Regions from separate parts of the Pseudomonas acericola genome, predicted to be linked through region 3. Evidence: riboswitches for the same ligand, from Rfam matches in the RefSeq annotation. Region 3 holds a riboswitch; each other region holds the start of a gene.
What was found. Region 3 has a riboswitch for cobalamin ahead of ACU688_RS24450 (CbtB domain-containing protein). Riboswitches for the same ligand answer to the same signal wherever they lie in the genome.

Region 1 (4,133 bases), on a different contig from region 3:
GATTTGGTGATAAGGAACGCAGTCAGCGCGTTGAACAGCTGCGAACCGGCAATGCCGGCGAGGATGATCTGCCCGGTGCCGCTGGACGAACCGCTGGCCCGCGCGAGCAGAATCACCAAGGCAAACGCGGCCATGGCACCGACAAATGCGCCGGCCGACAACGAAATCAAGCCACCGCCCACGCCGATCAATGCGACCAATACCGCACCGGTCGAGGCGCCGGCGCTAATGCCCAGCAGGTACGGGTCGGCCAAGGGGTTGCGCAGCAGCGACTGCAAGATCACCCCGCAGGTCGCCAGCCCGGCACCGCACGCGGCGGCGACGAGGGCGCGGGTCAGGCGGTAGTTCCACACCACGCCTTCATCGATGGGGTCCAGCACGTAGCCGGCGCCCCACAGTTTATTGGCCAGCACCTGCAGCACGACCTGCGGCGAGATGGCGGTTTCGCCGATGGCCACGCCGGCGAGCACGGCGAGCAACAGCAGGGCCAGGGCGATCAGAGGACGGATCATTGCGGCAAGTCGTAGCCGTCGATGGCCGTGGCCAGTTGTTCAAGGCCATCGAACATGCGGATGCTGGCCTGCAACGCCAGGGCGTCGAGGATGATGATCCGGTTGTTTTTCACCGCGTCCATATTGCGCGTGACCGGGTCGCTGCGCAGGAAGGCGAGTTTCTTTTCATGGTCGTCGGCGGGGTAGCGGCGGCGGTCCATGCGGGCGATGACGAGGAAGGTCGGGTTGGCCTTGGCGATGGTTTCCCAGCCGACGGCGGGCCATTCTTCGTCGGACTGCACCACGTTGTGCAAACCGAGGGTTTGCAGCATGAATTCGGGGATGCCCTTGTGGCCGGCCACGTAGGGGTCGCTGGCCATCTCGGCGCTGGAGAACCACACCAGCGCGCTGGCCTGCTTGAGGCCTTTGCTCTGCACGGTGGCAACGGACTTGGCCAGGCGTGTCTTCAGCTCGTCGTTCAGCTGTTGGCCGCGATCCTGTACGTCGAAAATCGCCGCCAACTGGCTGATGCTTTTATAAATAGTGTCGATACGGAACGGCTCCAGCCGCGTACCGTCGGCGCCCACCAGGTTGTCTTTGCCTTCGCAGTCGGAAGGCAGCAGGTAGGTGGGGATTTTCAGCTCATGGAATTGCTCGCGGGTGCCCACCACGCCTTGCGCACCGACCACCCATTCCAGTTCGGCGGCCACCAGTTGCGGGCGCTTGGCGATCACTGCTTCGAAGCTCGGCTCGTTATTGGCCAGGCGCTCGATGCCGTCGTTCAGCGTCTTGAACTGCGGCAGTACATTGTTGAACCACAGCGACGTGCCGACTACTTTCTCGCCCACGCCCAAGGCGTAGAGCATCTCGGTGGCGGCCTGGCCGATGGTCACGCTGCGCGCGGGGGCTTGTTGGAAGGTGAGGGTGCTGCCGCAGTTTTCCAGCGTCAGCGGGTAGTGGGTCGGCGCGCCGTGGGCCAGGGCACAGAAACCCAGGCCGGTGAGCAGGGCGGTAACGCGTGGCAGCATGGGGCAATCTCCGTTGGGACCGTACAGTGGACTGGGGAGGTACGGTAGTGGAAATACACCCACGAACACGGCCGCCGGGCCGCGCAAGGATGTCCTTCCCGGACACCCCGCCGGTTGGTGATAACGCTGGGCCGGCAGGTCTCCTGACTTGTGCGTCGTCGCCTCGCTCCGGCCTTCCCGGACAGTGTCCAGTGGCAGTGGGGAGCAGGCTCGGCACCTACAGTTGCGGGGGCAGTTCCGATTGGCGCGATGGGTCGCGCTTGGGATTCCCTGTTAGTCCCCTTCGGGAACCGGCGCGCCATGGTAGTCGATCGGGCTGCGAAGGGGGAGTTGCGATGGGTAAATCACAGAACAAATGCGATGCCTGTGGGAGCTGGCTTATGTGGGAGCTCCCACACAAGCCAGTTTCCAGATTTGAGCAAGGTCGCCTGGGTTATTTGCGATCCAGCCACACGGTCTGCGCATTGCAGAACTCGCGCACGCCGAAGTGCGACAGCTCGCGGCCAAAGCCACTCTTCTTGATCCCGCCAAACGCGACCCGTGGATCAGAGACGCTGAACGAATTGACGAAGATCCCACCGGTTTCCAGCCTGTTGGCGATATCGCGGGCTTTCGCCGCATCGGTGGTGAAGATGCTTGCGGTCAGGCCGAACTCGCTGTCATTCGCCAGTTCCACGGCGTGGTCGGCGTCGCGGGCGGTGATGATCGAGGCGACGGGGCCGAACAGTTCCTGTTTGAACGAGGTCATCTGGTCGGTGACGTTGGCCAGTACGGTGGGCTCATAGTAGTTGCCTGCGCCTGCGACTTTGTTGCCGCCCAGCAGCAGGGTCGCGCCTTCTTCCAGGGTGGCCTGGACCTGGCCGTGCAGCTCGTCGCGCAGGTCGAAGCGGGCCATCGGGCCGATGTAGGTAGCGGTCGACGTCGGGTCGCCCATGACCAAGGCACGGCTGGCTTCCAAGAACTTGGTGGTGAACGCGTCCACCACTCCGTCCTCGATAATCAGGCGCTTGGCGGCGGCGCAGACTTGGCCGCTGTTTTGGAAGCGGCCGATCAACGCGGCTTGTACAGCGGCGTCGAGGTCGGCGTCGTTGAGCACGATGAACGGGTCGGAGCCGCCCAGTTCCAGCACGCATTTTTTCAGCGCCGCGCCGGCCTGGGAGCCGATGGCGATACCGGCGCGCACACTGCCGGTGAGGGTGACGGCGGCGATGCGTGGGTCGGCAATGGCTTTGGATACGCCGTCCGGGGTCACGTTGAGCACTTCGAACAGGCCGTCAGTGAAGCCGGCCTTTTTGAACGCCTGCTGGATAAGGTAGGCGCTGCCCATCACGTTCGGTGCGTGTTTGAGCACGTAGGTGTTGCCGGCGAGCATCGTCGGCACGGCGCCGCGCAGCACTTGCCAGACCGGGAAGTTCCACGGCATCACGGCGAGGATCGGGCCCAACGGGCGGTATTCGATCTGGGCGCTGCCGTTGTCCACCAGGGTCGGTTCCGGTGCGAGCATGGCCGGGCCTTGGGCCGCGTACCATTCGCTGAGCTGGGCGCATTTTTCGATTTCGGCACGGGCTTGGGCGATGGGTTTGCCCATTTCCAGGGTGATCATCTGCGCCATGTCTTCGGCTTGTTCACGCAGAGCGGCGGCCAGGGCCAGCAACAGCTCGGCGCGCTGGCTGACCGGCTGGCGGCGCCAGGTGCGGAAGGCGGCGGTGGCACGGTCGAGGGCGGCGTCCAGTTGCGCTTCGGACTCGTACGGGTAGCTGCCGACTGTTTCGCCGTTGGCCGGGTTGATCGAGAGGGCGTGGGTGGTCGCGTTCATGGCGCCGTCCTGCTGAATGAGTAAGTGGGGTTCAGCCTACGGGGCTAGATCTTTTCTGGAAACTGAATAATATTAAGCAATACATTCTCAAAAAGAGAATGATGACTATGCGATCGTTCCCACGCTCCGCGTGGAAACGCCTCCTGTGACGCTCCGCGTCACGCTGTGGGACGCAGAGCGCCCCGGGCTGCATTCCCACGCAGAGCGTGGGAACGATCATGGAGAATGACTTGGACCTGGTGCAGCTGGAAATCTTCAAGGCCGTTGCCGAGCAAGGCAGCATAAGCGCCGCCGCGCAGTTGATTCATCGGGTGCCGTCGAACCTGACTACCCGCATCAAGCAACTGGAGCAGGACCTGGGCGTGGAGTTGTTTATCCGCGAGAAGAGCCGCCTGCGTCTGTCGCCGGCGGGCTGGAACTTCCTCGGCTATGCGCGGCGCATCCTCGACCTGGTGCAGGAAGCCCGCGCGACGGTGGCGGGGGAGGAGCCCCAGGGCGCGTTTGCCCTCGGCTCACTGGAAAGCACGGCAGCGGTGCGCATCCCGGCGCTGCTGGCGGCGTATAACCAGAAACACACCAAAGTCGAACTGGACCTGAGCACCGGGCCGTCGGGCACGATGATCGAAGGCGTGCTGTCGGGGCGCCTGGCGGCGGCGTTTGTCGATGGGCCGGTGTTGCACGCAACGCTGGAAGGCGTGGCGGTGTTTGAAGAAGAGATGGTGGTGATCGCGCCGTTGCATCACGCGCCGATCACCCGGGGGCAGGATGTGAATGGCGAGAATATCTACACCTTTCGCT
Region 2 (4,133 bases), on a different contig from region 3:
GTCGGCTTGGGGGAAGGCGTTGTCGGTCATGGCCCTATCGCGGGCAAGCCCGCTCCCACATTTGGATCGGTGAACACTGTCGAGATGGGAGCTGGCTTGCCTCTCTCATTTGGATCGGTGGACGCGGTCGATGTGGGAGCTGGCTTGCCTGCGATGGCGGTCTCCCGCTCTGGCGCAAACAGTGCCGCCACCGCCGCCGGATTCGACGGAAAGTAAAAGTGCACGTAGGAAGCCGTCATCCGCCCCTGTCGGTAAACCGCCTCGGCCCCACGCCCGCCATTGGGGCTCACGCCACGGGCAATCGGCGTGCAGTCTGTGCTGGTCAGGGAGTGATGATAGGTATGCCCACGCAGCACGCCTTCCGGTAACTCGACATTTTGCAGGGCCAGCGCGGCCAGCTTCTTCTGCATCACGGCGTCGCCCGGCAGCAGGCCGAGCAACTCGGCACGCTGGCCGGCGACATCGGTGAGCGAGTCCAGCAGGTACAACATGCCGCCGCACTCGGCGAGCAACGGTTTGCCGGCGGCGTGATGGGCCCGGATCGCGTCGAGCATCGCGGTGTTTTCCGACAACGCCTGGTGATGCAATTCCGGGTAGCCGCCGGGCAGATAGAGACTGTCGGCGTCAGGCAATTCACGATCATGGATCGGCGAGAAGAAGTGCAACTCGGCGCCCATCGCCCGCAACAGGTCGAGGCTGGCGCCGTAGGTAAAGGCGAAGGCTTCGTCGCGGGCCACGGCGATGCGCACACCGTCGAGCAACGGCTCGGCGGCGATGACTGCGGGCGCGGCGAAGGTCACCGGCGGCGGCAAGGCGACTTCGCAACTGCTGCCCAAGGCTTGGGCGGCGGCGTCGAGGCGCACGTCGAGGTCGTTCAGTTCGCTGGCTTGCACCAGGCCCAGGTGACGGCTCGGTAATTCGATGCCCGTCTCACGGGACAAGGCGCCGTACCAGCGCAGGCCTTCGGTGAGGCTGCCTTCGAGCAGTTGCGCATGGCGCAGGGTGCCGACGCGGTTGGCCAGCACGCCGGCGAACGGCAGGTCCGGCTGATAGCGCGCCAAGCCCAGGGCCAACGCGCCAAACGTCTGGGCCATGGCGGTGCCGTCGATCACGCCGAGGACCGGCACGCCGAAGTGGCGCGCCAGGTCAGCGCTGGACGGGGTGCCGTCGAACAGGCCCATGACGCCTTCGATAAGGATCAGGTCGGCCTCGCCGGCGGCTTCCCACAACAGGCGGCGACTTTCCTGCTCGCCCACCATCCACATGTCCAATTGATACACCGGCGCACCGCTGGCGCGCTCGTGGATCATCGGGTCAAGAAAGTCCGGCCCGCATTTGAACACGCGCACCTTGCGCCCCAGGTTGCGGTGCAAACGAGCGAGCGCAGCGGTGACGGTGGTTTTGCCCTGGCCGGACGCCGGTGCGGCGATCAATACGGCCGGGCAATGACGGGGCTGATTCAAAGTTCGACGCCCTTCTGTGCCTTGATGCCGGCCTGGAATGCGTGCTTGAGCATGCCCATTTCGGTGACGGTGTCGCCCATTTCGATCAATTCAGGCTTGGCGCCACGGCCGGTGACCACCACGTGCTGCATCGGCGGGCGCGCTTGCAGGTCGCTGAGCACTTGGTCGAGGTCGAGGTAGCCGTGCTTGAGGGCGATGTTCAGTTCGTCGAGGACGACAAGGCCGATGGACGGGTCTTGCAGCAGTTCGCGGGAAACTTCCCACGCGGCTTCGGCAGCGGCGATGTCGCGCTGGCGGTCCTGGGTTTCCCAGGTAAAGCCTTCACCCATGACGTGGAAACGCACTTGCTCGGGGAAACGGCGGAAGAACAGCTCTTCGCCCGTGCTGTTACGCCCCTTGATGAACTGCACCACGCCGCACTGCATACCGTGGCCCATGGCCCGGGCCAGCATGCCGAATGCGGAGCTGCTTTTGCCTTTGCCGTTGCCGGTCAGCACCAGCAGCAGGCCGCACTCGTTGGGGGAATTGGCGATGCGCTCGTCGATCACGGCTTTTTTGCGCAGCATGCGCGCCAGGTGGCGTTCGTCGCGGTCGGGGGAATCGGTCATGGCAGCTCTCCGTTGGGGCTGGACAAAAACGGCGGGCAGGAAAAAGAAAAAACAGACAGCCAAGCATCGCCCACCGTGATGCTGTTGGATGTTTCAGGCCGGTCTCCGGGCTCATGAATGGCGCGCTCTTTTGAGAGGCAGGCCAACGCTGCGCCTTCCCATATCGCCGGGCGATACAGTGGCAAAAGCAGCGTCTTGACTCATTTACCGTTGCGGGGGCAGCGCCGGAATTGCGGCAGCACTGTGTACAAGTGCGCTCGCTCACCGGCTTCCCTGTTTCACTCGGTCGACCCGTGGGTCACAGAGCACCTGGAACAAGTCGCGAAGGGTAGAGGGTTGGGGGTGGAGCGTCAATTAAAGCCGGCTGCGCACTTGAACCATCGGACCGCCGCGCGCCTCTACCCTTACAGGTATCCAGGAGAAAACCATGCACAAGACCCGACTTGCCCTACTGATCATGTGCGCAGGCGCCCTCGTCGCCTGCGGAGAAAGTTCGACCCTGCAAGTGTCTGACGGCACCGGCCCCTCCCCCAAGCTCCCGGAGCCGAACAAGACCCTGATCCCCACGGTCAACATCGCGCCCGCCATCGGCTGGCCTGAGGGCGCGAAACCAACTGCCGCTGCGGGCACCCAGGTGGCGGCGTTTGCCGAGGGCCTGGACCACCCGCGCTGGCTGTACGTACTGCCCAATGGCGACGTGCTGGTGGCAGAAACCAATGCGCCGCCCAAGCCAGATGATTCATCGGGTATTCGTGGCTGGGTAATGGAAAAGGTTATGGGGCGAGCAGGTGCTGGCGTGCCTAGCCCGAACCGCATCACCCTGCTGCGCGATGACGACCACGACGGCATCGCCGAGACTCGCACGGTATTTCTGGCCAACCTCAACTCGCCGTTCGGCATGGCGCTGGTGGGCAATGACCTGTATGTGGCGGACTCGGACAAGCTGCTGCGCTTCCCTTACCAACCGGGTGAAACCACGATCAAGGAAGCCGGCACCAAGGTCGTCGACCTACCCGGTGGCAGTATCAACCACCATTGGACCAAAAACGTGGTGGCGAGCAAGGACGGCAGCAAGCTGTACGTGAGCGTTGGCTCCAACAGCAACGTCGGTGAAAACGGCCTGCAGGCAGAAGAAGGTCGGGCGGCGATCTGGGAAGTGGACCGCGCCAGCGGCCAGCACCGCATCTTCGCCTCAGGCCTGCGCAACCCCAACGGCATGGCCTGGGAACCACAGAGCGGCAAGCTGTGGACGGCGGTGAACGAACGCGATGAAATCGGCAGCGACCTGGTGCCGGACTACATCACCTCGGTGCAGGATGGCGCCTTCTATGGCTGGCCGTTCAGCTACTACGGGCAGCATGTGGATGTGCGGGTCAATCCGCAAAACCTCGACCTGGTGGCCAAGGCGATTGCGCCAGACTACGCCGTGGGCCCGCATACCGCTTCACTGGGACTGACGTTTGCCGAGGGCAGCAAATTGCCTGCGCCTTTCACCAGTGGCGCATTCATCGGCCAGCATGGCTCGTGGAACCGCAAGCCTCACAGTGGCTACAAGGTGATCTTCGTACCGTTCGAGGCTGGCCAGCCCAAGGGGCAGCCGGTGGATGTGCTGACCGGGTTCCTCGATAAGGACGAGAAAGCCATGGGCCGGCCGGTGGGCGTGGTGGTTGATCAGCAGGGGGATTTGTTGGTGGCTGATGATGTGGGGAATAAGGTGTGGCGGGTGTCGGCGGCCAAGTAAGTAGGCTTCAGACCACCACAAAACCCATGTGGGAGCGGGCTTGCCCGCGATGAGGGAGTGTCAGTCAGCTGATGTATGACTGACACTCCGCAATCGCGGGCAAGCCCGCTCCCACAGTTGGATCGTTGTTCGAAACTAAGGATTGCGTGCCAGATTCCCTGGCAACACGCGCTTCGCACTCAGGTAAGCATTCTGCCAATACGCCTTGGACAAGGTGTCCAGCTTCACCGTACCGCCGGTTTGCGGCGCGTGTACGAAGCGGCCCTCGCCCACATAGATGCCCGCATGGCTAACCTGCGAACCACCGCCCGTGGCGAAGAA
Region 3 (4,133 bases):
TGACCATCAAGGCGCCCAACGCCAAGGTGCCCAACGTCAACGCCGACAGCCCGGTGAACGAGCGCATCAACTACTACCTGCAAACCGAGATCAACCCAGGCTTGGCCAGCCACGGCGGTCAGGTCAGCCTGATCGACGTCGTGGACGACGGCATCGCCGTGCTCAAGTTCGGCGGCGGCTGCCAGGGTTGCGGCCAAGCGGACGTGACCCTGCGCGAAGGCATCGAGCGCACCCTGTTGGAGCGTATTCCAGAGCTCAAGGGTGTCCGTGACGTGACTGACCACACGCAGAAAGAAAACGCCTACTACTGAGTAAGGCGTTCACTGCGAAGAAAAAAACGGCGCCCCGTGAGCGCCGTTTTTTTATGCTTGTTTTTCAGTGTCTTGCGCTATCTACCTAACAAAGCAGATCAACTGTGGGAGCTGGCTTGCCTGCGATAGCGGTACATCAGCAGACCCATGTACTGCCTGACACAACGCCATCGCGGGCAAGCCCGGCTCCCGCAGGGGGTTGCATTGATCTCTGGATTGCTCAGGGGCGGTAGAGGTGTGCGTGGCCGGCCCGGTACAGCGACGACTCGCTAAAGTTTTCACTGGCCAACACCCGGCCCACCACGATCAACGCCGTACGCCGAAACCCCTTGGCTGCAACCTTCTCGGCAATATCACTCAGCGTGCCAACCGCCCAGTCCTGGTCCGGCCACGTCGCCCGATGCACCACCGCAATCGGGCAGTCCGCGCCATAGTGCGGCAGCAGTTCAGCGACGATTTTCTCCAGATGATTGACCCCCAAGTGAATCGCCATGGTCGTGCCGTGGCGGGCCAGGCTGTCGAAATCCTCACCGGCTGGCATGCTGGTTTTATCGGCATAGCGGGTGAGGATCACGCTCTGGGCGATATCCGGCAGGGTCAACTCTGCCTCCAGCAGCGCCGCGCAGGCGGCGACCGCCGTCACGCCAGGGATGATCTGAAACGGGATGCCCAGCTGGCGCAAATGGCGGATCTGCTCGCCAATCGCCCCGTACAGGCTCGGATCACCGGAATGCACGCGCGCCACATCCTGGCCGTTTGCATGGGCCGCCTTGATCAAATCGATGATCTGTTCCAGGTGCAGTTCGGCGCTGTTGACCAGGGTTTCTGCCTGATGGCCTTCCAGTACCGCCGCAGGCACCAGCGAGCCGGCATAGATAATCACCGGGCAACTGCGGATCAGCCGCTGGCCTTTGACGGTGATCAATTCCGGGTCGCCGGGGCCGGCGCCGATGAAGTAGACGGTCATGGAGAATTCCTGTTGAAAAACGGGCGAGCATGAAGATTGCTCATGATCGAGAAGGCCGATTATCGGGTTTTTAGTCGGCGCACGCCAAGGCAAAGGTGGCCTGGGCGGTTTTTTTACGGGTGATCAGTAGGCGGGCAGGGCTGCCGGCGAGGTGTTCCGCCACGGCCAGCGCAGCGCTTTCGGCAATCCCGTAACAGCCGGTATGGGCGAAGGCGATCGCGGATTTGTGGCTCAGGCGGTCGGCATACGCCGCCAACTGCATAGCGTTGAAGCAATGGAGTGGCAGATTCAACTGCGCGGCCAGGGCCAGCAATCCGGGTTCATCGCTTTTGCGGTCGATACTCGCCAACGCGGTGATGCGGTGACGCTCGATACCGCCCTCGGCGAGGGCGGATTCAAGCAGGCCCAGCAGGGTGTGAACCTCACAACCCCGCTGGCAACCCAGGCCGACCACCAGGGTCATGCCGAGTATTGATCGTCACGGTTGCGGCGGAACAACCAGGCGCTGATCAGGCCCAACGCCAGCCAGAAGACGACGTTGGTCAGCTGCGAAGCGATCTTGAACTGTGCTTCAAGGGCTTCGGGTGCGAGCATCGAATGCACTTCCGGTTGCGGTGCGCCAATTACATGGGGCACTACCAGGATCGCTGCGCCCAGCGCTTTAAGCAGCCAGTTGCGCCCGAATACAATCAGCGCGATACCGGCCGCGGTGGACGCTGCGGTACCGATCCACCAGGTCTGGCGCAGTGCGAGGTCGGCGGCAGCCGTGCCTGGCAACTCAGGTGGCAGGCCCAGGGTGGGTGCCAGCACAAAGGTTGCGTAACCGGCCAAACCCCACAGCAGCCCTTGGGCGGTGCGAGTCGGTGCACGCAGGGTGTACAGGCCGGCCAGCATCAGTGCAAAACCGACGGCCACCACCAGGTTGCCACCGGTGGTGGACAGCACGCGCTGCCAGCCGTCTTCCGGCTCCCAGGCTTCGGCGTCATGGGTGTGGGCGGCGGCACCAGCGGCGTGCTCATGCACCACTTCGGTGGCGGCCGGGGCTTTTTCAAAGGTTTCCGCCTGCAAAATCAGCGGGGCGACCCAGAAGCTTTGCAGCAGGGTCAGCAGCAGGGCGGCCAGCAAGCCGGTGAAACCTGCGGTTTGCGCAATACGCTTGATCATGTCGGCAGGTCTCAGTGGCACGGGAACGCGGCGCTGTGGCGGGTATCATGGGCGGCGTTGTGCACGGCCTCGATATGGGAGAAACCGGCGAAATACACCAGGCACGCGCCGAGGATCGACGCACCGATGGCGGCGGTCAGGCGTTGGCTCAAGGTAGAGGTGCTGCTGGCGGAGTGCGAGGTGCTGCTGATGATCGACATGGCGCGTCCCTTTCAGGTGTCAGGGTGAAGCGAGCGCATGAAAACCCCGCGAGCCAGGCACGCAGGGTTCTGAACAGCGCCCGCCCACCGCGGGTTTGTTATCTGATTTTTTCGGGCCGGTCTCCGGGCTTGCGAGGGGCTCAATGCCTGAAAACGTCGCCTTCCCATGCTGTCTGGCACAGTGGATATGACGTTTCGCTCGCTTACCGTTGCGGGGGCAGCACCGGACTGGTCATATCGCTATGACGCACCGGTTTCCCGTTTCACCCTTTGCAGGGCACCCGAAACAAGATGTGTAGGAGAGCATGGGGGTGGGAGGGGAGTCAATTGGGATGTGGGTTTTGGCGGTTTTTGGTGGTTTTTGGTGGTGGTGGTGGTGGTGGTGGTGGTGTACATATCCGTTATTTAGGTTGCGGCCACTTAGGGTTCCGCCCTTACGGCGGGTCACTTTGGAAAAGCCCCAAAGTAACCAAAGGGCTCTTGCCCCAACACTCGGCACCTCGCCTAGGCTCGGTGTGCCCGAACGAAGGCTTGAATCCGTGGGCCGCCGTCATGGGCCATCCCTGGCCCAGGACGGCTAACCCGGCGTCCTGCCGGGTTGCCCACGGATTCAAGCCTGCGTTCGGCCAGCGTGTTTGACGGGGCAAGTGAGATCAAAAGCAAGAGCGCGGCGGCCTTAGAGCCGACCGGTATTTGTCCTGTCGATCTCGGTTAAAAATGTGGGAGCTGGCTTGCCTGCGATGCAGACACCTCGGTACATCAGGCAAACCGAGTTGATGCCATCGCAGGCAAGCCAGCTCCCACAGGGAAACGCGCACGCTTCAACGATCAGGTCGGCTACTAGGCCGCCTCGCTGTGTTTTTGATCTTGGGCACACCGAGCCTAGGCGAGGTGCCGAGTGTTGGGGCAAGAGCCCTTTTGGTTACTTTTGGGGCTCTTTTCCAAAAGTGACCCGCCGTAAGGGCGGAACCCTAAGTGGCCGTTACCGCAGCAACGGATATGTACACAAACCAAACCAAACCAAACCAAACCAGACCCAGCCCATCATTGACCATCCCCCAAGCACTGCGTAGCCTTGCACCCTCGAGGTTCTTCAGCCCAGGCCGAAGCTAAGAAGGGAACGCGGTCCAAGCCGCGGCTGCCCCCGCAACTGTAAAGGGTTCATCTGACTGCCACGCCACTGCCAAACCGGCGGGAAGGCGCAATCAGCGCCGGTCGCAAGACCTGCAAGCCCCAAGCCAGGAGACCTGCCTCGCAACCGATTTTTCAATTCAACCGGGCGGGGTGATCCGGTGACGAAAACCGCTGCTGCGCGCCGTCGCAGGGCCTATCGTCCCGTATGCCCGCCCCCAAGGGCATCCGATGAAAACACTGGCCAAACTCCCCGTCACCATCGTTACCGGCTTTCTCGGCTCGGGCAAAACCACCTTGCTGCGCCATATGCTCGACAACGCTCAGGGCCGCCGTATTGCGGTGATCGTAAACGAGTTC

Region 1: it holds a riboswitch for cobalamin, as region 3 does, so the genes downstream of both, ACU688_RS04235 (ABC transporter substrate-binding protein) here and ACU688_RS24450 (CbtB domain-containing protein) in region 3, are expected to answer to the same signal.
Region 2: it holds a riboswitch for cobalamin, as region 3 does, so the genes downstream of both, cobO (cob(I)yrinic acid a,c-diamide adenosyltransferase) here and ACU688_RS24450 (CbtB domain-containing protein) in region 3, are expected to answer to the same signal.

Annotation. Positions count from the first base shown of each region.
Region 1 is NZ_JBRFJB010000001.1:924,989-929,121, forward strand. It holds gene ACU688_RS04230 (FecCD family ABC transporter permease) at 1-512, opposite strand, end outside; gene ACU688_RS04235 (ABC transporter substrate-binding protein) at 509-1,519, opposite strand; cobalamin riboswitch at 1,636-1,829, opposite strand; gene ACU688_RS04240 (aldehyde dehydrogenase family protein) at 1,953-3,335, opposite strand; gene ptrR (putrescine utilization regulator PtrR) at 3,566-4,133, shown strand, end outside.
Region 2 is NZ_JBRFJB010000001.1:655,090-659,222, reverse strand. It holds gene bluB (5,6-dimethylbenzimidazole synthase) at 1-30, opposite strand, end outside; gene ACU688_RS03040 (cobyrinic acid a,c-diamide synthase CobB) at 27-1,463, opposite strand; gene cobO (cob(I)yrinic acid a,c-diamide adenosyltransferase) at 1,460-2,071, opposite strand; cobalamin riboswitch at 2,151-2,399, opposite strand; gene ACU688_RS03030 (PQQ-dependent sugar dehydrogenase) at 2,499-3,812, shown strand; gene ACU688_RS03025 (C40 family peptidase) at 3,948-4,133, opposite strand, start outside.
Region 3 is NZ_JBRFJB010000009.1:8,815-12,947, reverse strand. It holds gene nfuA (Fe-S biogenesis protein NfuA) at 1-311, shown strand, start outside; gene cobM (precorrin-4 C(11)-methyltransferase) at 532-1,278, opposite strand; gene ACU688_RS24460 (cobalamin biosynthesis protein) at 1,349-1,741, opposite strand; gene ACU688_RS24455 (CbtA family protein) at 1,738-2,442, opposite strand; gene ACU688_RS24450 (CbtB domain-containing protein) at 2,454-2,642, opposite strand; cobalamin riboswitch at 2,740-2,942, opposite strand; cobalamin riboswitch at 3,712-3,911, shown strand; gene cobW (cobalamin biosynthesis protein CobW) at 4,005-4,133, shown strand, end outside.